DNA from 3 places in the Streptomyces sp. NPDC088400 genome. Region 3 is predicted to be linked to each of the others. Evidence: riboswitches for the same ligand, from Rfam matches in the RefSeq annotation. Region 3 holds a riboswitch; each other region holds the start of a gene.

Region 1 (7,439 bases), on a different contig from region 3:
CCACCAGCTGGAGCTGGCGCTCTGGCTGGAAGCCGACCGGATGGGCTCGCTGCTCGCCGCGCTCGACGAAGAATCCATGGAGAACCAGCGGGACGTCGTCAAGAACGAACGCCGCCAGCGGTACGACAACGTGCCCTACGGTACGGCCTTCGAGCGGCTGACCGCTCTCTCCTACCCGGAGGGGCACCCGTACCACCACACCCCGATCGGCTCGATGGCCGACCTGGACGCCGCCACGCTGGAGGACGCCCGCGCGTTCTTCCGTACGAACTACGCGCCGAACAACGCGGTGCTGTCGGTCGTCGGTGACATCGATCCCGAGCAGACGCTCGCCTGGGTCGAGAAGTACTTCGGCTCCATCCCGTCCCACGACGGCAAGCAGCCGCCGCGTGACGGCGCACTCCCCGACATCATCGGCGAGGAGCTGCGCGAGGAGATCCAGGAGGAGGTCCCGGCGCGCGCGCTGATGGCCGCCTACCGGCTGCCCCACGACGGCACCCGCGAGTGCGACGCCGCCGACCTGGCGCTCACCGTCCTCGGCGGCGGGGAGTCCTCCCGCCTCCACAACCGCCTGGTGCGCCGCGACCGTACCGCCGTCGCCGCGGGCTTCGGGCTGCTGCGCCTGGCGGGCGCCCCGTCGCTCGGCTGGCTGGACGTGAAGACGTCCGGCGGTGTCGAGGTACCGGAGATCGAGACCGCGGTCGACGAGGAGCTGGCCCGCCTCGCCGCCGAGGGGCCGACCGACGAGGAGATGGAGCGGGCGCAGGCCCAGCTGGAGCGCGAATGGCTGGACCGGCTCGGCACGGTCGCCGGCCGCGCCGACGAGCTGTGCAGGTTCGCCGTCCTGTTCGGCGACCCGCAGCTGGCGCTGTCCGCCGTCACGCGCGTGCTGGACATCACGGCGGAGGAGGTGCGGGCCGTCGCCGCGGAGCGGTTGCGCCCGGACAACAGGGCGGTACTGGTGTACGAACCGCTCACCGCCGCCGATGACGACGACGCCGAGACCGACGAGCACGAGGGGGCGGACCAGTGACCGACGCTGCCGTGACCATGGACTTCCACCCACAGCCGACCGCCGGCGAAGCCCGGCCCTGGGCCTTCCCGGCCCCCGGGCGCGGCGCGCTCGACAACGGCCTGACCGTGTTGCGCTGCGACCGCCCGGGACAGCAGGTGGTGGCGGTCGAGATCATTCTCGACGCACCGCTGGAAGCCGAGCCCGAAGGGCTCGACGGCATCGCCACCATCATGGCGCGGGCCCTCTCCGAAGGCACCGACAAGCGCTCCGCCGAGGAGTTCGCCGCCGAGCTGGAGCGCTGCGGCGCCACGCTCGACGCGTACGCCGACCACCCGGGCGTACGGGTCTCCCTGGAGGTCCCCGTATCCCGGCTGCCCAAGGCGCTCGGGCTGCTCGCCGAGGCGCTGCGCGCCCCCGCCTTCGCGGACAGCGAGGTCGAGCGGCTCGTACGGAACCGGCTCGACGAGATCCCGCACGAGACCGCCAACCCCGGCCGCCGCGCCGCCAAGCAGCTCTCCAAGGAGCTGTTCCCGGCCTCCGCGCGCATGTCACGACCGCGCCAGGGCACCGAGGAGACGGTCGAGCGCATCGACGCCGCGGGCGTACGTGCCTTCTACGAGGCGCACGTACGTCCCGCCACGGCCACCGCGGTCATCGTCGGCGACCTCACCGGCGTCGACCTGGACGCGGTGCTCGCCGACTCCCTCGGCACCTGGACCGGCAATACCGCCGCTCCCCGTCCCGTACCGCCGGTGACCGCCGACGACACGGGCCGTGTGGTGATCGTGGACCGGCCCGGCGCCGTCCAGACCCAGCTGCTGATCGGCCGTATCGGCCCGGACCGGCATGACCGGGTCTGGCCCGCGCAGGTGCTCGGCACGTACTGCCTGGGTGGCACCCTCACGTCCCGGCTCGACCGGGTGCTGCGTGAGGAGAAGGGCTACACCTACGGTGTACGGGCCTTCGGCCAGGTGCTGCGCTCCTCGGCTCCCTCGACCCCGGGCGGGGTGACGGGCGCCGCGATGCTCGCCATCAGCGGCTCCGTGGACACCGCGTCCACCGGCCCGGCGCTGGACGACCTCTGGACGGTGCTCCGCACCCTCGCCGCCGAAGGCCTCACCGACGCCGAGCGGGACGTCGCCGTGCAGAACCTGGTGGGGGTGGCACCGCTCAAGTACGAGACGGCGGCGTCCGTCGCGGCCACGCTGGCCGACCAGGTCGAGCAGCACCTCCCGGACGACTTCCAGGCGCAGTTGTACGCGCGCCTTGTGGAGACCGGCACCGTGGAGGCGACCGCCGCGGCCGTCAACGCCTTCCCGGTGGACCGGTTGGTGACCGTGCTCGTGGGTGACGCCGCCCAGATCGAGGAGCCGGTCAAGGCTCTCGGTATCGGTGAAGTGACCGTCGTCACCGGCTGATCCGGCCTCAGGAGGGAACCCTGGCGACACCTGTCGCCGGGGTTCCCGTGGTATGTCCGTTTTGTTGGAGAGGTTGCCCGTCTGCCCTGTGGCGATGCCAACAAAACTTCCTGTCTGTTTGGCGAACGAAAGATGACCCGCTTAGCGTCGGTCCGGCTGTTCGCCAGTTGCGCCGCACCGCGGCGTCGGACAGTCATCGCCGAGTCCCCGTCAGGCGCGAGCCTGGGGAGCCGGGGACCCACGTAGTCCCTGGGGTGAATCGGACGCCTTCGCGCACCGGCGCGGAGGGGCCCGTAGGAGACCTTCCTGCTCCGAACCCGTCAGCTAACCCGGTAGGCGAGAAGGAAGGAAAGGACCAGCCACTTCATGGCGTTCACCCGTGCCACCGGGAAGCATCGTGCCCGGAGCAGAATGAGCCGCAAGGGCGCGAGCGTCGCCGGCGCCGCGACTCTCACCGCGACCGGAGTCATCGGCACCCTGGCCTCTTCCCCGGCACTCGCCGCCACCACCGACGTCCAGGCGGCCCAGCAGACCGGCCTGGCCCAGGCCATCACCATCGACGAGTCCCTCGCGGGCACGGTCGACACCCAGGCGGAGGCCCAGCACCAGGCCGCCGCCCGTGCCAAGGCACAGGCCGTGGCGGAGGCGGAGGCCAAGCGCAAGGCCGTGGCGCGCGCCAAGGAGATCCGTGCCGAGGAGGCCCGTGCGGCCCGTGAGGCCGAGCGCAAGCGCCTCAACGCCTTCCAGCTCCCGGTCGCCGGCTCGTACGTCACCACCGGCTACCAGAGCGGCGGCTCCCTCTGGTCCTCCGGCAGCCACTCGGGCATCGACTTCCGCGCGGCGTCCGGCACTTCGGTCGTTGCCGTCGGCGCGGGCACCGTGGTCGAGGCGGGCTGGGGCGGTTCGTACGGCAACAACATCGTGCTCAAGATGAAGGACGGCACGTACACGCAGTACGGCCATCTCTCCTCGATCGGCGTCTCCGTCGGCCAGAGCGTCACCCCGGGGCAGCAGATAGGTCTCTCGGGGGCGACCGGCAACGTCACCGGGCCGCACCTTCACTTCGAGGCCCGCACGAGCCCGGACTACGGCTCCGACATGGACCCCGTCGGCTACCTGCGCGCGCACGGCGTGAACGTCTGACGAAGCACTCCGACCGACCGCTCCGACCGATCGCTCGGACTGACACTCCGATCACTTCGCTCGTCCGAAGGCCCCGGCCCGTGCCGGGGCCTTCGTGCGCTTCCGCGCCCTCCGTGGCCTTCCGTGCCGCCCGGAGCCTTTCGAGCGGTCCGGTGGCCTTCCGTATCCGCCGCTCTGGCCAAAAGATATCCATGGATTCCGACTCCCCATCGGAAATTCGTGCTGATTGCAATAGAGTCACGGAACAGGCGTCAATCAGCAGAGTTTCGCGCGGATTAAGTCGGAGGTTCGGACATGCGCATTCCCGCGCACTCGGTATGCACGGCGATCCGCGACGACATCGTCTCCGGTCTGTTCGAGCGGGGCAGCCGCCTCACCGAGGAGCAGCTGGCACGGCGCTACGGCGTCTCCCGCGTCCCGGTGCGCGAAGCCCTGCGCACCCTGGAGTCGGAGGGCTTCGTGACCACCCGCCGCCATGCCGGCGCGTGTGTGGCCGAGCCCTCGGAGCAGGAGGCGGGGGATCTCCTGGAGGTGCGGCTGCTGCTGGAGCCGCTGGGTGCCGCACGCGCCGCCCAGCGCCGCACGGAGGCCCACCTCAAGGTGCTGCGCGGCCTGGTCAGGCTGGGCCAGGAGCGGGCCCGCAGGGGCCAGGGCGAGGATCTGCGCTCGCTCGACGCCTGGTTCCACGAGACGCTCGCCCAGGCGTCGGGAAGCCCGGGGCTGATCGCCCTGCTCACCCAGACCAGGCACAAGATCGCATGGATGTACGTGGCCGAGCAGCCCGCCCACCCCGTGGAGTCCTGGGCGGAGCACGGCGCGATCGTGGACGCGGTGGCCCGTGGTGACGCGGAGCGGGCGCGGGCGCTCACGGCCCTGCACGCGGAGCGGACGGCGGCGACGCACAGGCTGCGGAAACCAGGCCGGATCCGGGAAAGAGTGAGGCCTTCGCAACATGCCGTAAACACCGCGAGCGTCCGTACTTAACAATCCAGCCGTATACAAAGAACATAAATATGCGGGGCTTATTTCCTGCTGCCCGTACGCTTTATCCGTACGCGTTATCCGCGCGAGCTGTCGGCACAAAAGAACGGAGCCGTGGTGTGCTGAATTCAGCACACCACGGCTCCGCTGCGGAATTACCCGGTACGGTCGGGTGTCAGACCGTCTCGGGAAGCTCGTCGAGGCCCTCGGAAACCAGCTTCGCCAGCCGGTCCAGAGCGGCGTCGGCGCCCTCCGCCTCGGAAGCGAGCACGATCTCCTCGCCGCCCTGCGCCCCCAGGCCGAGCACCGCGAGCATGGAGGCGGCGTTGACGGGGTTACCGTCGGCCTTCGCGATCGTCACGGGGACGCCGGCGGCCGTGGCGGCGCGGACGAAGATGGAGGCGGGACGGGCGTGCAGGCCCTCGGCCCAGCCGACATTGACGCGGCGCTCAGCCATGGTATTGCCCTTCAAGTCGCAAAAAGTCTCAAAATGATGCCTGCACCAGCCTCTCATGTGCCGTCGAAAGTTCATCTGTCGGCCCCGAACAGGCCCGGTACCAGAGCCCTCCACGGCCTCCGGCCAGGCAGGGAACCCGGCCCCCGGCTACGGACCCGCCCCTGCCGGGCTCGCGCCGTACGCTTTGGACATGGAGAAGCCGCAGGATCACGTCTACCCCGCGCACTGGGAGGCGGACGTGGTGCTCCGCGACGGTGGCACCGCCCGGATCCGGCCCATCACCACCGAGGACGCCGAGCGTCTGGTCAGCTTCTACGAGCAGGTCTCCGACGAGTCGAAGTACTACCGCTTCTTCGCCCCCTACCCGCGCCTCTCCGACAAGGACGTGCACCGGTTCACGCACCACGACTACGTGGACCGGGTGGGGCTCGCGGTGACGGTGGGAGGGGAGTTCATCGCGACCGTCCGGTACGACCGCACGGACCGGCGCGGACTGCCCGCGTCCGCGCCGGCCGACGAGGCAGAGGTCGCGTTCCTCGTCCAGGACGCCCACCAGGGGCGCGGAGTCGCCTCCGCCCTCCTCGAACACATCGCCGCGGTCGCCCGCGAGCGCGGTATCCGGCGCTTCGCCGCCGAGGTGCTGCCCGCCAACAGCAAGATGATCAAGGTGTTCCGGGACGCCGGGTTCACCCAGAAGCGCAGCTTCGAGGACGGCTCCGTACGCCTCACTCTCGACCTCGAACCCACCGCCGAGTCCCTCGCCGTGCAGCGCGGCCGGGAACAGCGCGCCGAGGCCCGCTCGGTGCAGCGGCTGCTCGCACCCGGCTCCGTCGCCGTCGTCGGCACCGGCCGCGCGTCCGGCGGCGTCGGCCGCACGGTCCTGCGCAATCTGCTCGACGCGGGCTTCACCGGCCGTACGTACGCGGTGAACAGCGCCTTCTCCGAGGACCGACACGAGATCGACGGCGTCCCCGCGTTCCGCTCCGTGGCGCGGATCGGAGAGCCCGTCGACCTCGCCGTCCTCGCCGTTCCCGCGGAACGGGTGCCGGAAGCGGTCGCGGACTGCGGCCAGCACGGCGTCCAGGGCCTGGTGGTCCTCACCGCCGGCTACGCGGAGAGCGGCGATCCCGGAAAGGGGGCCCAGCGCGAACTGGTGCGGCAGGCGCGTTCGTACGGGATGCGCATCATCGGTCCGAACGCGTTCGGGATCATCAACACCGCCACCTCCGTCCGGCTGAACGCCTCACTCGCGCCCGAACCTCCCGACCGGGGGCGCATCGGCCTCTTCACCCAGTCGGGCGCCATCGGTATCGCCCTGCTCTCCGGGCTCTACCGGCGCGGCGCGGGTCTGTCGTCCTTCATCTCCGCGGGCAACCGCGCGGACGTCTCCGGCAACGACATCCTCCAGTACTGGTTCGAGGACCCGGACACCGATGTCGCCCTGCTCTACCTCGAATCGATCGGCAACCCGCGGAAGTTCACCCGGCTCGCCCGCCGTACGGCGCTGGTGAAGCCGGTCGTGGTCGTCAAGGGCGCGCGCCACAGCGGCAGTACGCCACCGGGACACGCGGTCCCGGTCAGCCGTATCCCGGACACGACGGTCTCGGCGCTGATGCGGCAGGCCGGGGTGATCCGTGTCGACACGGTCACCGAACTGGTCGACGCGGGGCTCCTGCTCGCCTCCCAGCCCCTCCCGCGGGGCCCGCGCGTCGCGATACTCGGCAACTCCGAATCCCTCGGCCTCCTTACGTACGACGCGTGCCTCACGGAAGGGCTGCGCCCCCTCCCGCCCCTGGACCTCACGACCGCGGCGTCCCCGGCGGACTTCCGCGCGGCTCTCACGGCGGCCCTGTCCGACCCGGCGTGCGACGCGGTGGTGGTGACGGCGATCCCCCGGGTCGGCGAGAGCGCGGCGATGGACCCCACCGACGGCGGCGCGCTGGGGACCGCCCTGCGCGAGGCGGTGGCGAGCGGCCCGGCGAAGCCGGTCACGGTGGTGCACGTGGAAATCGGCGGCCTGGCCGAGGCACTCTCGGCGGTGGAGGGCAGCCCGCCCACGTCAACAGCCGCTGACGGTACGGGGCCGGGGGCAGGCGGCGGGCCGGACACACGCCATGCTCCCGGAGCCAGAACCTCAGTCAGTCCCGACGCCCGTCCGGAAGCAGAAGCCGCAGCCGGTCCCGCCCCTGGATCCGCAACCGCAACCGCAACCGCAACAGGAACTCCAACCGCGACCGGAACCGCAACCACGGACACAGCAGTTCAGCGCTCCCCTGCGGCCGCCCCCTCCGGCCGGATCCCCGCCTACCCCGCCGCCGAACGCGCCGTCCGCGCCCTCGCCGAGGCCGTCGGATACGCACAGTGGCGGCAGCAGGCCGCCGAGCCCGGAAAGGTGCCCGAGGCCATCGACGACGCCATCGACGAG
Region 2 (7,439 bases), on a different contig from region 3:
GCCACCCGTGAGGTGCACAGCGTCGCCGCCATGGTGAGATAGCCGCCGGTCAGGGCCTTGCCCACACACATCACGTCGGGCGAGACGTCCGCGTGCTCCGCCGCGAACATCTTTCCCGTGCGTCCGAATCCGGTCGCTATCTCGTCGAAGATCAGCAGCACGCCGTGTTCGTCGCAGGCTTCCCGCAGCACCCGCAGGTATTCGGGGGAGTGGAAGCGCATGCCGCCGGCGCCCTGCACGACGGGTTCGACGATCACCGCCGCCAGTTCGTCCGCGTGGCGGGCGATCAGTGCGCGCAGCCCGTCGGCGTATGTCTCGTCGTAGTCGCTCGGCGGTGCGTCCGCGAAGATCTGGCGCGGCAGTACGCCCGACCACAGGCCGTGCATTCCGCCTTCGGGGTCGCACACGGACATCGGCTGCCAGGTGTCGCCGTGGTATCCGCCCCGCCAGGTCAGCAGCCGCTGTTTGGCGGGGCGGCCCACGGAGCGCCAGTACTGGAGGCACATCTTGACCGCGACCTCGACCGACACCGAGCCGGAGTCGGCGAGGAAGACATGGCGCAGTGGTTCCGGGGTGATGTCCACGAGTGTGGCCGCGAGCCGCACGGCGGGCTCGTGCGTGAGTCCGCCGAACATCACATGGCTCATCCGGTCGAGCTGGCCGTGCGCCGCCTCGTTCAGTACGGGGTGGTTGTAGCCGTGGACCGCCGACCACCAGGACGACATGCCGTCGACCAACTCCCGCTGTCCGTGGGCGGGTTCGGCGAGGCGTAGCCGTACCCCGGACGCGGACTCCACGACCAGCGGTTCGGTACGGCCCGGCATGGGGCCGTACGGATGCCAGACGTGGGCCCGGTCCAGGGCGAGCAGTTCTTGGGGGGCAAGCTCAGGCATTGGGAGCCAGGTCCGTACCGGCGCCGCGGCGGCGTACCGCCACCAGGTCCGTACGAACCGAGGAGCTTTCCTCCGTACGAGGCGCGCCGCTCTCGTGCCCGCCGCTGTCGCGTCCGGCACTCTCGGATCCGGCGCCCTCGGCGGCTCCGCCTCCGCATGCCCCGGTGTTCCCGCCGGCCTCGTCCCCGCCGCACGGCGCACAGCCGCCGCTCCGGTGGCCGGGCAGCGTCGACGTGTCCGCGCCCTCCACCTCGAAGCCCGCGTCCGTGATCATGTCGAGGTCGGCCTTGCCCTCCTGGCCCTCGCTGGTGAGGTAGTCGCCGAGGAAGATCGAGTTGACCAGGTGGAGCGCGAGCGGCTGCAGGGTGCGCAGGTGCACCTCGCGCCCGCCCGCGAGCCTGACCTCCACGTCCGGGCAGACGAAGCGTGTCATCGCCAGGATCCGCAGGCAGCGCTGCGGGGTGAGGTGCCATTCCTTGGCGAGCGGGGTCCCTTCCATCGGGATCAGGAAGTTGACCGGCACCGAGTCCGGGTCCAGCTCGCGCAGGGAGAAGACGACATCGACCAGGTCCGCGTCGCTCTCACCCATGCCGGCGATCAGCCCGGAACAGGCGGACAGGCCGGCCGCCTGGGCCTGCTGCACGGTGTCGACCCGGTCGGCGTAGGTGTGGGTGGTGGTGATGTCGCCGTATGTCGCCTCGGACGTATTGAGGTTGTGGTTGTACGCGTCGGCGCCCGCGGCCCGGAGCCGTTCGCCCTGCCCGTTGGAGAGCAGTCCGAGACAGGCGCACACCTCGACGCCCTCGTTCTGCTCCTTGATCGCCTCGATGGTCCGCGAGACGCGGTCGACGTCCCGGTCCGTCGGCCCCCGGCCGCTGGCGACGATGCAGACCCGCTTGGCCCCGCCCGCGACCCCGGCGGCCGCCATCTTCGAGGCTTCATCGGGTTTCAGCCAGGTGTATTTGAGGATCTCCGCCTTCGAGCCCAGCCGCTGGGAACAGTACGAGCAGTCCTCCGGGCACAGGCCGGACTTGAGGTTGATCAGATAGTTCAGTTTCACCCGCCGCCCGAACCACTGCCGGCGTACCTTGCCCGCCGCGGCCACCACGTCGAGCAGCTCGTCGTCGGACGTCGCCAGTACGGCGAGCGCCTCTTCGCGGGTCGGCAGCTCGCGCCGCAGGCCCTTCTCCACCAGCGTCTTCAGCAGATCCATGGTGCTGATCCTGGCCTACCGGGCGGCCCCGGGCAAAGGAGGAACCCAACAACACCGTGGGATCGAGGTGTGTGCATCACCACACCATGTTCCGTTGCTTCCCCGGTTAGAGTCTGTGCGCAGCCTACAAAAGGACCGGAGACATGGTGCAGGACCCCTTCGGCTGGACCGACGACGAGGCGCGGTCCCGCGAGCGGTCGGGACTGGTCCGTACGCTCCGGCCGCGCCCGGCCGACTCCGCCCTGCTGGACCTGGCGAGCAACGACTATCTGGGCCTCGCCCGGCACCCCGCGGTGACCGGGGCCGCCGCGGACGCGGCCCGTCTCTGGGGCGCGGGCTCCACCGGCTCCCGGCTGGTGACGGGCAGCACGGACCTGCACGCCGAACTGGAACGGGAACTGGCCGAATTCTGCGGTTTCGAGGCCGCGCTCGTCCTCTCCTCCGGTTACGCGGCCAATCTCGCGGCCCTCACCGCGCTGACCGCGCGCGGCTCGCTGCTGCTGTCCGACGCGGGCAACCACGCCTCGATCGTGGACGGCTGCCGGCTGTCGCGCGCCGAGACCGCCGTCGTCCCGCACGCGGATCCCGAGGCCGTGCACAAGACACTCGGCACCCACCCCGGTCGGCGGGCGCTCGTGGTGAGCGACGCGGTGTTCTCGGTGGACGGCGACGCGGCGCCCCTGCGGGAACTGGACGAGGCCTGCCGTACGCACGGCGCGGCCCTGCTCGTCGACGACGCGCACGGTCTGGGCGTCCTGGGCGACGGCGGCCGGGGCACGCCGAACGCGGCGGGCATCGCGGGCGCGGACGGTGTGGTGGCGACCCTCACGCTCTCCAAGTCCCTGGGCAGCCAGGGCGGTGCGATCCTCGGTCCGGCCCGGGTCGTCGAGCATCTGGTCAACGCCGCGCGCACGTTCATCTTCGACACGGGCCTGGCGCCGGCGGCCGTCGGCGGCGCGCTGGAGAGCCTGCGGCTGCTGCGCCGGGAGCCCGCGCGGGCCGGGCGCGCCCGCGAGGTGGCCCGTACGCTGCACCGGCTGCTCACGGAGGCGGGGCTGACTGCCGTACGACCGGACGCCGCCGTGGTCTCCGTACAGGCGCCGTCCCCGGAGGCGGCCGTGCGCTGGGCGGCCGACTGTCGCGCGGCGGGCCTGGGGGTGGGCTGTTTCCGGCCGCCGTCGGTGCCGGACGGCATCTCACGGATCAGGCTCACCGCGCGTGCCGACCTGACGGACGAACAGATCGGCACGGCGGTACGGACGATCGTGGCAACGGCGTCGGAGGGGGCTGCCGCGTCCGTCGGCTGAGATCCGGTACTCGACTGTCCCGGGCCCACCACCTGAGAGTCCCGGGCTCTGGTCCCGGTGTGTACGTGAACGTGCTCAGGACGCGGCAGCCTCCCCGCACAACGCGTGGACGAACGCCGTCCACGCGCCCGGGGTGAAGGACAGATGCGGCAGGTTCACATCCTTCGAGTCACGTACGGCCAGTCCGTCCGCGCGGGTGCGGGCGGACTCCACGCAGTTGTTCGCCCCGGTGCTGTAGCTGCTGCGCCGCCAGGCCGGGGCGGGGACCGGGGCGGTGGGAAGAGAGGTGGGGGGAGTGGGGGATGGGGGGAGAGTGGAGTCCGAAGTCTGGACTGGGGGCTGTGCGAGGCAAGCGGACATGATGCTCCCTACGCGCCGTCACCGATCCCGGCGATGAGATCCAATGAATCCTTGGGTGAGAGGGCGTGCGCCTGCATGATGCGGAACGCGGCGCAGTACGCCTCAAGGTCTTCTTTCCGCTCAAGATAGAGGCTATTCGTGAGGTGGTCGAGAACGACCAAATCCAGATCAGTAATGTGCGGAAAAGAGAAGATAACGAAAGGTCCAGTGAGCCCGATATAGCCACCGGCGCTGAACGGGAGTACCTGGAGGCGCACATGAGGCAGACCGGCCAGCAGCGATAAGGTCCGTAATTGATCTCGCATCACTTCCGGCCCGCCCACCTCTCTCCGCAGCACGGCCTCGTCGAGCACGGCGTGCAGCTCCAACGGCTGCGCGGCGCGCAGCACTTCCTGGCGGGCGAGGCGCACATCGACCAGGGAGTCGACCGTCGCGGCGGGCAGTCCCTCCAGCGCGGCCCGCGTCACGGCGCGGGCGTACGAGGGCGTCTGGAGCAGCCCAGGGACCACCGAGGTCTCCAGTGTCCGCGCCGTACGGGCCTGGGACTCCAGGCTGATGAAGTCCCGGTACTGGGGCGGGATCACGCCGCCGTACGCCATCCACCACCCGGGCCCGCCGCTCGATGCGCCCGCCAACGCGCCCAGCAAAGCGCGCAGTTGGGGATCGGAGATGCCCAGAGCATCCAGGAGCGCGGCCAGATCGTCGTCCTTCACCCCGCTGACGCCCGTCTCGATCCGGCTGACTTTCGACTGATGCCAGCCGAGCAGCCGCGCCGTGTCCCCGCTCGTGAGGCCCGCGCTCTGTCGCAGCTTGCGCAATTCGTCCCCGAGCCTGCGCCGACGCACCTCTGGAATATGCCGCATGAATTAACCCTTCTCCGCGCTCTCCCGGCCGACGCCATCCGGCGCCGCGCGGAGAAGGTATCTTTCCGGGGCCCAAATACGGTCTCGCGTAGTACGGTTCACCGCTTTGAGCGACAGATATATGCATATCGCGGTGGATCAGCCCGGAGAACGGCACCATGAGTGGCACGCTGGCGCGGAGCACGGTCCGAGGCCGTCCGCGCAGGCATCCGCTCTGTGCCGGGTCCGGTCCGGCGGGAAAGGGACGGCATCGCCATGGCAGACCATCAGGAAGCATCCATCACACTGCCGAGCGATCCCGCGTCGGTGCCGGCGGCCCGAAGATACGTCGCGGACCTGCTGACGGCATGGGGTCTGCCCGGTGAGGCCGAGACCGCCGACACGGTCCGGCTGATCGTCTCGGAACTGGCCACCAACGCGGTGCAGCACACCCTCGGCCAGTCGCCCACCTTCACGGTCGACGTCTGGCTGGAGGAGCGTGACGGGGAGTTGCGGCTGGGGGTCACCGACAGCCACCCGCGCTGGCCGCAGCGGCTGCCGGCGGCCGTACAGCAGGACAACGGCCGCGGCATGGTGATCATCCGCTCGCTGGCGGCCGAGTGCGGCGGCCGGGTCTCCGTCACCCCGACGCCGGAGGGCGGCAAGACCGTCTGGATCGCGTTGCCCTGGACGGCGGCCCCCGTCCAGAGCTGACACACGGTCCGGACAGGGGGCGGGCGCGATCGGACGCTGCCGGAGCGCTCCCGGTCCAGGTCCGTGGACCGGGGCCGCCCCTGTTCACCGCGCCGTACATCCGGTGCGCCGGCTCACCTCACCGGCTCACTTCACCCGCCCGTACCAGACACTCCTGGACCAGATCCTCTCCAGCCGCACCTTGGACCCGGATTTCGGCGAGTGCCAGATCTTGCCCCTGCCCGCGTAGATCCCCACGTGGTAGATGCTGTTCCCGTAGTGGAAGAACACCAGGTCCCCCTTGCGCCGATGGGAGCGCGAGATGTGGCGGGTCTTGTTGTACTGCTGCTGCGCCGTGCGCGGGAGTTTCTTGCCCACCCGCTTGAACGAGTAGAGCGTCAGCCCTGAACAGTCGAAGCGGGACGGCCCGGTGGCGCCCCACCGGTACGGGGAGCCCTGCTTCGAGGCGGCGACCTTCATGGCTTTGACCGCGTGCGTGGCGGCATAGGCGTCGGGTGTCGCGCCGGGCGCGAGCATCGTGCCGCCGACAGCGGCGAGTGTGAGGACCGATACGGCTCCGGTCCGGGACAGCAAAGACGGGACATGTGCCTGCGCAGTCATGCGCAACCCTTCGTCAGCCGCCTGTGAAAGATGACCTGTCGGGTTCGGACTGGCGAAGATGCCCGGCCGCGTGAGCGGCTTCACCCCGAGGGACGGCCCGGACCGCGGGTCATCCCGTACTGATTGGGTCCTCCACTCCTGCCGATCCACTCCTGTCGACCAGTCATCCGGAACGGCGGCAGGACTCGGCGTCCGCCCGGACCGCCCCGCCGCGGTGGCGGGGGCTTGTCGTGCAGGGATCTTGACCTGGCCGTGGCGGATATCCGGGCCGAAACGACGATATGTGAAGTTCATCACGTCTGATCCGTATGGGTGGCGACTCGGTGTGTCGGGCCCGGACGCGGAGCCTTGATGAGGGCCGTAGCTGCGGGGGAATGGGGGGCGCGTTACGGATCTCGCCGCATTGCGCAACTCACTTCCTCGGACTCGTCCATGCAGTTCATACGCTGAACGAGCGAGCCGTTCCCGTATGGGCGCGTCCATACGGGAGGGCCGGACGGTCGTCGGGCGGTCGTCGGGTGGCCGTCCGGGGTGCCAGGGGTGTGCTCAGGCCGGGCGTTCGGGAGGCAGCGTGACCCGTCCCGCCCGTCGCTCACCGTCGAGCACCCGCAGCGCGCGGGCCAGGGTCGCGGCGTGCAGCTCGGTCTCGCCGCGGGTGTGCATGGCCGTCAGGGCGTCCCGCAGGGCGGCGGCTCGGGCGGGGAGTGCCTGTGCGGCGCGGAGGGCGCCGTAGGTGTCCGAGCCCCGGGCCGGGTTGATCCGCCCGAGCAGATCGACGAGCTGGAGGTAGCTGTCGACCATGTCGCCCTCGGCGCGGGTCAGGGCGGGCAGCGGCGGCAGTTCAGGAGGCAGCACCGGTGGTCACCGTCCGCCGGAGGAGCCGGAGGAGCCGGAGGAGCCGGAGGGGGCTGTGGGGTCTGCGGGGTCGGAGGGGTCTGTGGGGCCCGTGGATCCGGGGAGGTCGAGAGAGGTCCTGCGGTTCTCGATCACGTGGTCGATCAGGCCGTAGGCCTTGGCGTCGGCAGCCGTGAAGATCTTGTCGCGTTCGATGTCCTCGGCGATCCGTTCCGCGCTCTGGCCGGTGTGACGTACGAGCAGGGACTCCAGCAGCGCGCGCAGCCGCAGCATCTCGTCCGCGTGGATCGCCAGGTCGGACGGCTGCCCTTGGACGGGGTCCTCGATGACGGGCTGCCGGACGAGGATCCGGGCGCCGGGCAGGGCCATCCGTTTGCCGGGGGCGCCGGCGGCCAGCAGCACGGCCGCGGTGGAGGCGGCCTGGCCGAGGCACGTCGTCTGCACGTCGCAGGTGACGATCCGCATCGTGTCGTAGATCGCGGACATCGCGCTGACCGAGCCGCCCGGCGAGTTGATGTAGAGGCAGATGTCCTGGTCGGGCGCGGCGTATTCGAGGTGGATGAACTGCGCGATCACATCGTTGGCCGCAGTGTCGTCCACGGCGGTGCCGAGGAAGATGATCCGCTCCTCGAGGAGCTTGGAGTACGGGTCGAGG
Region 3 (7,439 bases):
GCATCATGGTCAGGTTGACCAGTACCTCGTTGACGCGCAGCGGCTCGCTGACCGAGGGGAGTACGACGCACGCGGCGGTGACGAGGACGATCGCCGCCCAGTACGCCGGGTAGAGCCGGGACACGCGGGAGCGGAAGAAGTCCCCGAGCGAACGTCCCCAGCTGCTCATGCAGATGACGAAGCCACTGATGACGAAGAAGATCTGCACGCCGAGGCAGCCGTAGGCGGCGAGCGGCGACAGATCGGGGAACAGCTCGTTCGGCGACCGGCCCCAGGCGTCGCCGACCTCGCCGCCCCGGCCCGCGTAGTGGTAGACGCACACCATGAGGGCGGCCAGGATGCGCAGCCCGTCCAGGGCACGCATCCGGTTGTGCCGGGGGGCGGGCGCCGCCGACGAGGTCGGCGGTGTCCCTGGCCCGGATGCCGGGTCCGGTACCCGAGCCAGTGTCGCTTGAGTCATTCCGTGATGTCCGTTCGTGTCCGCTTCGGCTTCGGCTATGGCTTCGGCTGTGCCTTCGGCTTCGCCAAGAGGTCAAGGAGTCTTGAGGCGTAGCTCTCCAGCCAAGGGACCTTAGGAGGCGTCAGGTGAACGGGGCGATATCCGTGGGGTGAACAGGATCCAGGGCAAGGTGTCCGCCGGGTGAACCACGCGCGGACGTGCCGGTGCCTCGGCACGTGCCTCAATCTCCTGGTGAATCGTTGGTCGAACCAGTGGCCCCAGGTCACGCCACTGCCTACCATCGATCACTGCAAGGTCTTGTGCATCGCCGCACAATCACGCCGGGAGGCCCCTTTGCACCGCCGCCGTCGCACCGCGCTCTCTTTCTCCGTCGCGCTTCTCGCCGCGGCTCCTCTCCTTACCGCCTGCGGTAATGACGCCCACCCCGGAGCCGCCGCCGTCGTCGGAGGGCAGCGGATCGAGGTGTCCACGCTCCAGGCCCAGGTACGGGACGTCCGGGACGCGCAGGACGGTTCGCCGCAGTCCGCGCAGCTCATCAAGAACACGGCGCAGCTCAGCCAGGCCAAGCTGAACACCATGATCTTCGACCGGGTCCTGGAACGGTCCGCCGCCGATGCCGGGGTGAAGGTCAGCCGCAAGGAGATCCAGAGCGCCCGGCAGCAGGCCGCCGCGCAGTCGGGCGGCGAGAAGCAGTTCGCCACGATGCTGCTCCAGCAGGGCGCTCTCTCCTCGGGCCAGATCGACGGCGCGATCCGCCGCGAGGTCCTGCTGACCAAGCTGGCGCAGGCGGTCGGGGCCAACACCATGACGCCGGAGGGGCAGGCCAAGGTCCTCGCCCGGCTGACCGCCACGTCCGAGAAGCTCGGGGTCGACGTCAATCCGCGGTACGGCAGCTGGGACGACAAGCAGGTCCGGCTCGGCGAGACCAAGACGCCGTGGATCACCCAGGTCACCCGCGAGGCGCCGCCGCAGCAGGAGCCGACGGGCGCCTGACCTGGCGCCTGACGGACGCGTCCTGGCAGCCGGGCGGGCCGCTGATGGCCGATCGGTGGCCGGTGGCCGGGGGCCGGTCGGTGGCCGGGGGCGGGTCCGCCGGCGGCCGGAGGTAGGTTCGAGGCGTGACAGACGAAGCTCCCGCAGCCACCGGCCGTATCGTCCTGCTGACCGCCAGCCACCGGGTCGCGCCCGGACTGCTGTCCTGGCCCGCCTGGCAGACGCTGCGCGAAGCCGACCGGGTGCTGTGCGCCGACGCCGGCCATCCGCAGCTGCCGTATCTGCGCGAGGCGGGCATCACCGTCGAGCACACCGTGGCCGACGCGCGCGAACTGGTCGACGCCTGTGCCGGCGGCCGTACGGTCGTGGTCGTCCCCTCCGCCGGGGGCGACGGTACGGACAGCGCGCTGACCGACGGCCTGGCCCGGCTGGCCGGGTCGGGCCGGGTCCGGATGCCGGACCTGGAGCTGCTCCCCGGCTCGTACGACCTGCCGGGCGCCCGGCTCCTCGATCTCGTCCAGGTCATGGACCGGATCCGTACCGAGTGCCCCTGGACGTCGGCCAAGACCCACAAGGGGCTCGCCAAGTACGCCATCGAGGAGGCGTACGAACTGGTCGAGGCGATCGAGGACGGCGACGGCGACGAACTGCGCGAGGAGCTCGGGGACGTACTCCTCCAGGTCGTCTTCCACGCCCGTATCGCGCAGGACGGCCTGGACGTGGAAGAGGGGGTCGAGCCGTTCTCGATCGACGACGTCGCGGGCACGATCGTGGAGAAGCTGATCCACCGCCATCCCCATGTCTTCGGCGACGAGACAGCCGAGACCGCCGAGGACGTCAAGGCGCACTGGCTCCGTATGAAAGCGATCGAGAAGCAGCGCGACTCGGTCACCGACGGCGTCCCCCTGGGCCAGCCCGGTCTGGCCCTCGCCTCCAAGCTCGCGGGCCGTACCCGTACCGCCGGACTGGAGGTCCCCCTCCCGGCGGGCGAGGGCATCGGGTACGAGCTGCTCGCGCTGGCGGTACGGGCGGAGGAGGCCGGGATCGACCCGGAGACGGCGCTGCGCGCGGCGGCCCGTACATATAGGGACGCGATCCGCACGGCCGAGGGGCACTCCGCGTAACCACGTCTCCGCCCTGCCCGTGCCCGGCCCGGAACCCGGGCAGCCGTGGCGGTTACTTTTGGACATATGCACGCCCAGCCGTCCGTCGAACCGGGCTCCCCGTCCCCCTCCTCGTCTCCCATGCCCACGCTCTTCACATGGGAATTCGCCACCGATCCGTACCCCGCGTACGCCTGGCTCCGCGAGCACGCCCCCGTGCACCGGGCCACGCTGCCGAGCGGGGTCGAGGCCTGGCTGGTGACGCGGTACGGGGACGCCAAGCAGGCGCTCGCCGACGCACGGCTCTCGAAGAACCCCGTGCATCACGCGGGCCCGGCGCACGCCCGGGGCAAGACCGGGATCCCGGGGGAGCGCAACGCGGATCTGATGACGCATCTGCTGAACATCGATCCGCCCGACCACACCCGGCTGCGCCGGCTGGTCTCCAAGGCGTTCACCCCACGCCGGGTGGCCGAATTCGCGCCGCGCGTGCAGGAGTTGACGGACCGTCTGATCGACGGCTTCGCGGCCGGGGGTGAGGCGGACCTGATTCACGAGTTCGCGTTCCCGCTCCCCATCTACGCGATCTGCGACCTGCTCGGTGTGCCGCGCGAGGACCAGGACGACTTCCGTGACTGGGCGGGCATGATGATCCGCCACGGCGGCGGGCCGCGCGGCGGGGTCGCGCGCTCGGTCAAGAAGATGCGTGGCTATCTGGCCGAACTCATCCACCGTAAAAGGGAGAACCCCGGGGACGACCTGATCTCCGGGCTGATCCGCGCCGGCGATCATGGCGAGCACCTCTCCGAGAACGAGGCCGCCGCGATGGCCTTCATCATCCTGTTCGCCGGATTCGAGACGACGGTCAACCTCATCGGCAATGGCATGTACACGCTGATGAGACACCCGGAGCAGCGCGCCCGGCTCCAGGCCTCGCTGGACGCGGGGGAGACGGATCTGCTCGCGACGGCCGTCGAGGAGCTGCTGCGGTACGACGGTCCGGTGGAGATGGCGACCTGGCGGTACGCCACCGAGCCGCTGACGCTCGGCGGGCGGCGGATAGCGACGGGGGAGCCCGTACTGGTCGTACTGGCCGCCGCCGATCGGGACCCGGAGCGCTTCACGGAACCGGACACGCTCGACCTCGCACGCCGTGACAACCAGCACCTCGGCTACGGGCACGGCATCCACTACTGCCTCGGTGCGCCCCTCGCGCGCCTGGAGGGCCAGACCGCGCTCGCGACGCTGCTGACCCGCCTTCCGGATGTGCGGCTTGCGGAGGATCCTGCCGATTTGCGCTGGCGGGGAGGGCTCATCATGCGGGGATTGCGCACGCTTCCGGTGCGGTTCACGGCATTTTCCGACCGCTGAGTTCCTGACGGTACGTCAAGACTGTGATATTCGCGTGATCTTCCCTGCATCGGCTTGTGACAGACGTTCGAGTACCGCTACGTTCACGAACATTCAGCAGACACACGCTGTAGTCGAACTGACATTCACACGGAAGGCAACCGCATGCGCTCCGGGAACGGCCGACACCGTCGACCTCGCCAAGCCCCTGCTCTGATCGTCGCCGCGGGGGTGACAGGATCGGCAATCGCCATTCCGCTGCTCGGTGCCACCAGCGCCAGCGCGGCGGAAGCCTCTTCGTGGGACCGCGTGGCCGAGTGCGAGAGCGGCGGCACATGGAGCGCGGACCTCCGTAACGGCTACTACGGCGGACTGCAGATGTCCCAGGCGACCTGGGACAAGTTCGGTGGCGGCGAGTACGCGTCCCGCCCCGACCTCGCCAGCCGCACCCAGCAGATAGCGGTGGCGGAGAAGGTGCTCAAGGTGCAGGGGATCACGCCCTGGCTCAGCTGCGCCACGATCGCCGGGCTGACGGGCATCCTGACCGGCGACGGCGACACCTCGGAGCCCGGTTCCGAACCGTCCGGCCCGACGGACGGGCGGAGCACCGCGCCGGCGGACGGCTCCTCGGCCGACCCGGGCGCCACGCCCTCCGCCTCCGACGACGGCGAGAAGGAGAAGGACGGCTCGACCCCCTCCGGCTCCGCCGAGACGCCCTCGCCCGGAGCCTCCAGCTCCGCCGACGGCTCCGACACGGACAGAGGCACCGGGCCGGCCACCGGCAAGCACCGCGGGAGCGCGGCGCCGGAGGAATCCGCCTCGGGCAGCGCGGACGAGGAGCGCGCATCGGACGGCCGTGCCTCGCGAAGTGACGGACCGACACGGGGCACGGGCAGCCTCACGGGCGGCGCCACGGACGACGGGGTGAAGGGTCCGTACATTCCGGACGGCCACCACGGCGTCGGCGACCCCGTCTGGCTCGTCGGGGCCGAGCAGAAGGTGTCCGGCGGGTGGGTGTGAGCCGACCGGCGGGCGAGCGGGCGTTGAACGGCCCGTCGTGGACCCCGGATTCGGCGGTCCGCCCCTGATCAGGGCCCTGATCTCGGCGCGGGGCAAGGGCAGTTCGAGGGGCGGTTCGGGGTTCTATGTCCGCTTCTGGGCAACTGAGACAAGGGTCTCTTTGCCACAAGTGATGCCCATTGCTCCGCTAGTTGGTCGGATTCGCCCCTCACCAGCGGAAACGTGATCACCAAGGGGGGGAGGAAGGGCGATTTTCCCGAGTTGTGCTCCTTTGAACAACCGGGGGGCCTGTGATTACGGTCTGAACCGCTCGCACCGCGGGCCCCGTCGACCGAAACGCCGAATCCTGCCGTCGGTCGGGGGGAACAGTCGTCGCGTCAAGCGCCGAAGGCAGGAGCGGGGGACCCAAGGTTTTAGCGCCGGGCCCGGCTGTCGAGAGGGACGCCCAACAGCGTCCCGGGAGACGGCGGGGACCGGCTTGGGGTGAAGCCGCGTGTGAGAACACGCGGCCGGGCAACTCACTTGGCCCGAACCCGACAGCTGACCTCGTAGGCGTCGGTGAGGGGATGATCCATGCTGTTTTCCGGTAAGGCCAAGCACCGCCGCCCGTCCAAGGCCGTTCGCTACGCCACGCTCGCCGGGATCACCGGTGCCGCCGTCGCGGCCCCGCTGATCGGCGCCACGTCCGCGTCGGCCGCGTCCTCGTCCGAGTGGGACCAGGTCGCCCAGTGCGAGTCCGGCGGCAACTGGTCCATCAACACCGGTAACGGTTACTTCGGTGGCCTCCAGTTCTCGTCGTCCACCTGGGCGGCGTACGGCGGCACCTCCTACGCCTCCAGCGCCGACCAGGCGTCCAAGTCGCAGCAGATCTCGGTCGCCGAGAAGGTCCTGGCCAGCCAGGGCAAGGGCGCCTGGCCGAGCTGCGGCGTGAACCTGGGTGGCGCCTCGACCGGCTCGGGCTCCGGCTCGTCCGACTCCGGTTCGGGCTCGTCCGGCTCGGGTTCCGGTTCCGGTACGCAGGAGCAGCCGCAGCAGTCCCAGCAGCAGGCCGCCCCCGAGCAGCAGCAGGCGCAGCCGAAGCAGTCCACCCGGGATGCCGAGCAGCCCGCCTCGCGCGGCGAGAGCCGTCCGGTCACGATCAAGAAGGGGGACGGCGAGTACAAGGTCAAGTCCGGCGACACCCTCTCGAAGATCGCCGACGCCAAGAAGGTCAAGGGCGGCTGGAAGAAGGTCTTCGAGCTGAACAAGGACATCGTCAACAGCGCCGATGTGATCTACCCGGGCCAGCAGCTCCACCTGAGCTGATCCGAGGATCCGAAGGGGATCAGCCCCAGCCGGGTTGATCCCCCGGGCCGCCCCACTGGGCGGCGCCCCCCACAGGCCACCCCGGCCCGGAGCGTTCACCCCCGTACGCGCCGGTCCGGGGTTTGTGCTGTCACCGACGTGTAATCGGCCCGTCACGCAACGGATTCACGGCCGCGTCCTTGCCCTGTCCGGCGCGGAATCAGGCCTCTTTCTCGTCCTGGACGGACTCTTGGAGGCGGCCACCCGCCGGTCGAGGGCCGTGAGCCGGTTAGGCTCATGTCGCAAGGACAAAGAGACCCTGCACTTCCAGCGCCACATCCCAGAAGGAGATGCTCGTGCCGTCCATCGACGTCGTCGTAGCCCGGGAAATCCTTGACTCGCGAGGTAACCCCACGGTCGAGGTCGAGGTCGGCCTCGACGACGGCAGCACCGGTCGTGCTGCTGTCCCCTCCGGTGCGTCCACCGGTGCGTTCGAGGCCCTTGAACTCCGTGACGGTGACCAGAACCGCTACCAGGGCAAGGGCGTCGAGAAGGCGGTCCTCGCCGTCATCGAGCAGATCGGCCCGGAGCTCGTCGGGTACGACGCCACCGAGCAGCGCCTGATCGACCAGGCGATGTTCGACCTGGACGCCACCCCGGACAAGTCGTCGCTCGGCGCCAACGCCATCCTCGGCGTCTCCCTCGCCGTCGCGCACGCCGCCTCCGAGGCCTCGGACCTCCCGCTCTTCCGCTACCTGGGCGGCCCGAACGCGCACCTGCTGCCCGTTCCGATGATGAACATCCTGAACGGCGGCTCGCACGCCGACTCCAACGTGGACATCCAGGAGTTCATGATCGCCCCGATCGGCGCGGAGTCCTTCTCCGAGGCGCTGCGCTGGGGCGCCGAGATCTACCACACCCTCAAGAAGGTCCTGAAGGAGAAGGGGCTCTCCACCGGCCTCGGCGACGAGGGCGGCTTCGCGCCGAACCTGGAGTCGAACCGCGCCGCGCTGGACCTGATCCTGGAGGCCGTGAAGGAAGCCGGTTACGTCCCGGGCCGCGACATCGCGCTCGCGCTCGACGTGGCCGCCTCCGAGTTCTACAAGGACGGCAGCTACGAGTTCGAGGGCAAGTCCCGCTCGGCCGCCGAGATGACCGAGTACTACGAGGAGCTCGTCGCCTCGTACCCGCTCGTCTCCATCGAGGACCCGCTGTTCGAGGACGACTGG

What was found. A riboswitch is a leader RNA that binds a small molecule or an ion and turns the genes downstream of it on or off. The one in region 3 is predicted to bind cyclic di-AMP.
Region 1: it holds a riboswitch for cyclic di-AMP, as region 3 does, so the genes downstream of both, ACIQD6_RS20205 (M23 family metallopeptidase) here and ACIQD6_RS29470 (transglycosylase family protein) in region 3, are expected to answer to the same signal.
Region 2: it holds a riboswitch for cyclic di-AMP, as region 3 does, so the genes downstream of both, ACIQD6_RS27375 (C40 family peptidase) here and ACIQD6_RS29470 (transglycosylase family protein) in region 3, are expected to answer to the same signal.

Annotation. Positions count from the first base shown of each region.
Region 1 covers NZ_JBIVMZ010000007.1:376,155-383,593, reverse strand. The annotation lists gene ACIQD6_RS20215 (M16 family metallopeptidase) at 1-1,033, shown strand, start outside; gene ACIQD6_RS20210 (M16 family metallopeptidase) at 1,051-2,433, shown strand; cyclic di-AMP (ydaO/yuaA leader) riboswitch at 2,621-2,786, shown strand; gene ACIQD6_RS20205 (M23 family metallopeptidase) at 2,800-3,576, shown strand; gene ACIQD6_RS20200 (GntR family transcriptional regulator) at 3,871-4,560, shown strand; gene ACIQD6_RS20195 (HPr family phosphocarrier protein) at 4,733-5,014, opposite strand; gene ACIQD6_RS20190 (GNAT family N-acetyltransferase) at 5,205-7,439, shown strand, end outside.
Region 2 covers NZ_JBIVMZ010000012.1:90,226-97,664, reverse strand. The annotation lists gene ACIQD6_RS27405 (adenosylmethionine--8-amino-7-oxononanoate transaminase) at 1-893, opposite strand, end outside; gene bioB (biotin synthase BioB) at 886-2,106, opposite strand; gene ACIQD6_RS27395 (8-amino-7-oxononanoate synthase) at 2,250-3,413, shown strand; gene ACIQD6_RS27390 (DUF397 domain-containing protein) at 3,489-3,773, opposite strand; gene ACIQD6_RS27385 (helix-turn-helix domain-containing protein) at 3,782-4,636, opposite strand; gene ACIQD6_RS27380 (ATP-binding protein) at 4,892-5,329, shown strand; gene ACIQD6_RS27375 (C40 family peptidase) at 5,456-5,929, opposite strand; cyclic di-AMP (ydaO/yuaA leader) riboswitch at 5,943-6,054, opposite strand; gene ACIQD6_RS27370 (hypothetical protein) at 6,476-6,784, opposite strand; gene ACIQD6_RS27365 (ATP-dependent Clp protease proteolytic subunit) at 6,791-7,439, opposite strand, start outside.
Region 3 covers NZ_JBIVMZ010000014.1:107,156-114,594, forward strand. The annotation lists gene ACIQD6_RS29445 (acyltransferase family protein) at 1-460, opposite strand, end outside; gene ACIQD6_RS29450 (SurA N-terminal domain-containing protein) at 794-1,453, shown strand; gene ACIQD6_RS29455 (nucleoside triphosphate pyrophosphohydrolase) at 1,579-2,577, shown strand; gene ACIQD6_RS29460 (cytochrome P450) at 2,644-3,927, shown strand; gene ACIQD6_RS29465 (transglycosylase family protein) at 4,138-4,926, shown strand; cyclic di-AMP (ydaO/yuaA leader) riboswitch at 5,299-5,496, shown strand; gene ACIQD6_RS29470 (transglycosylase family protein) at 5,500-6,231, shown strand; gene eno (phosphopyruvate hydratase) at 6,567-7,439, shown strand, end outside.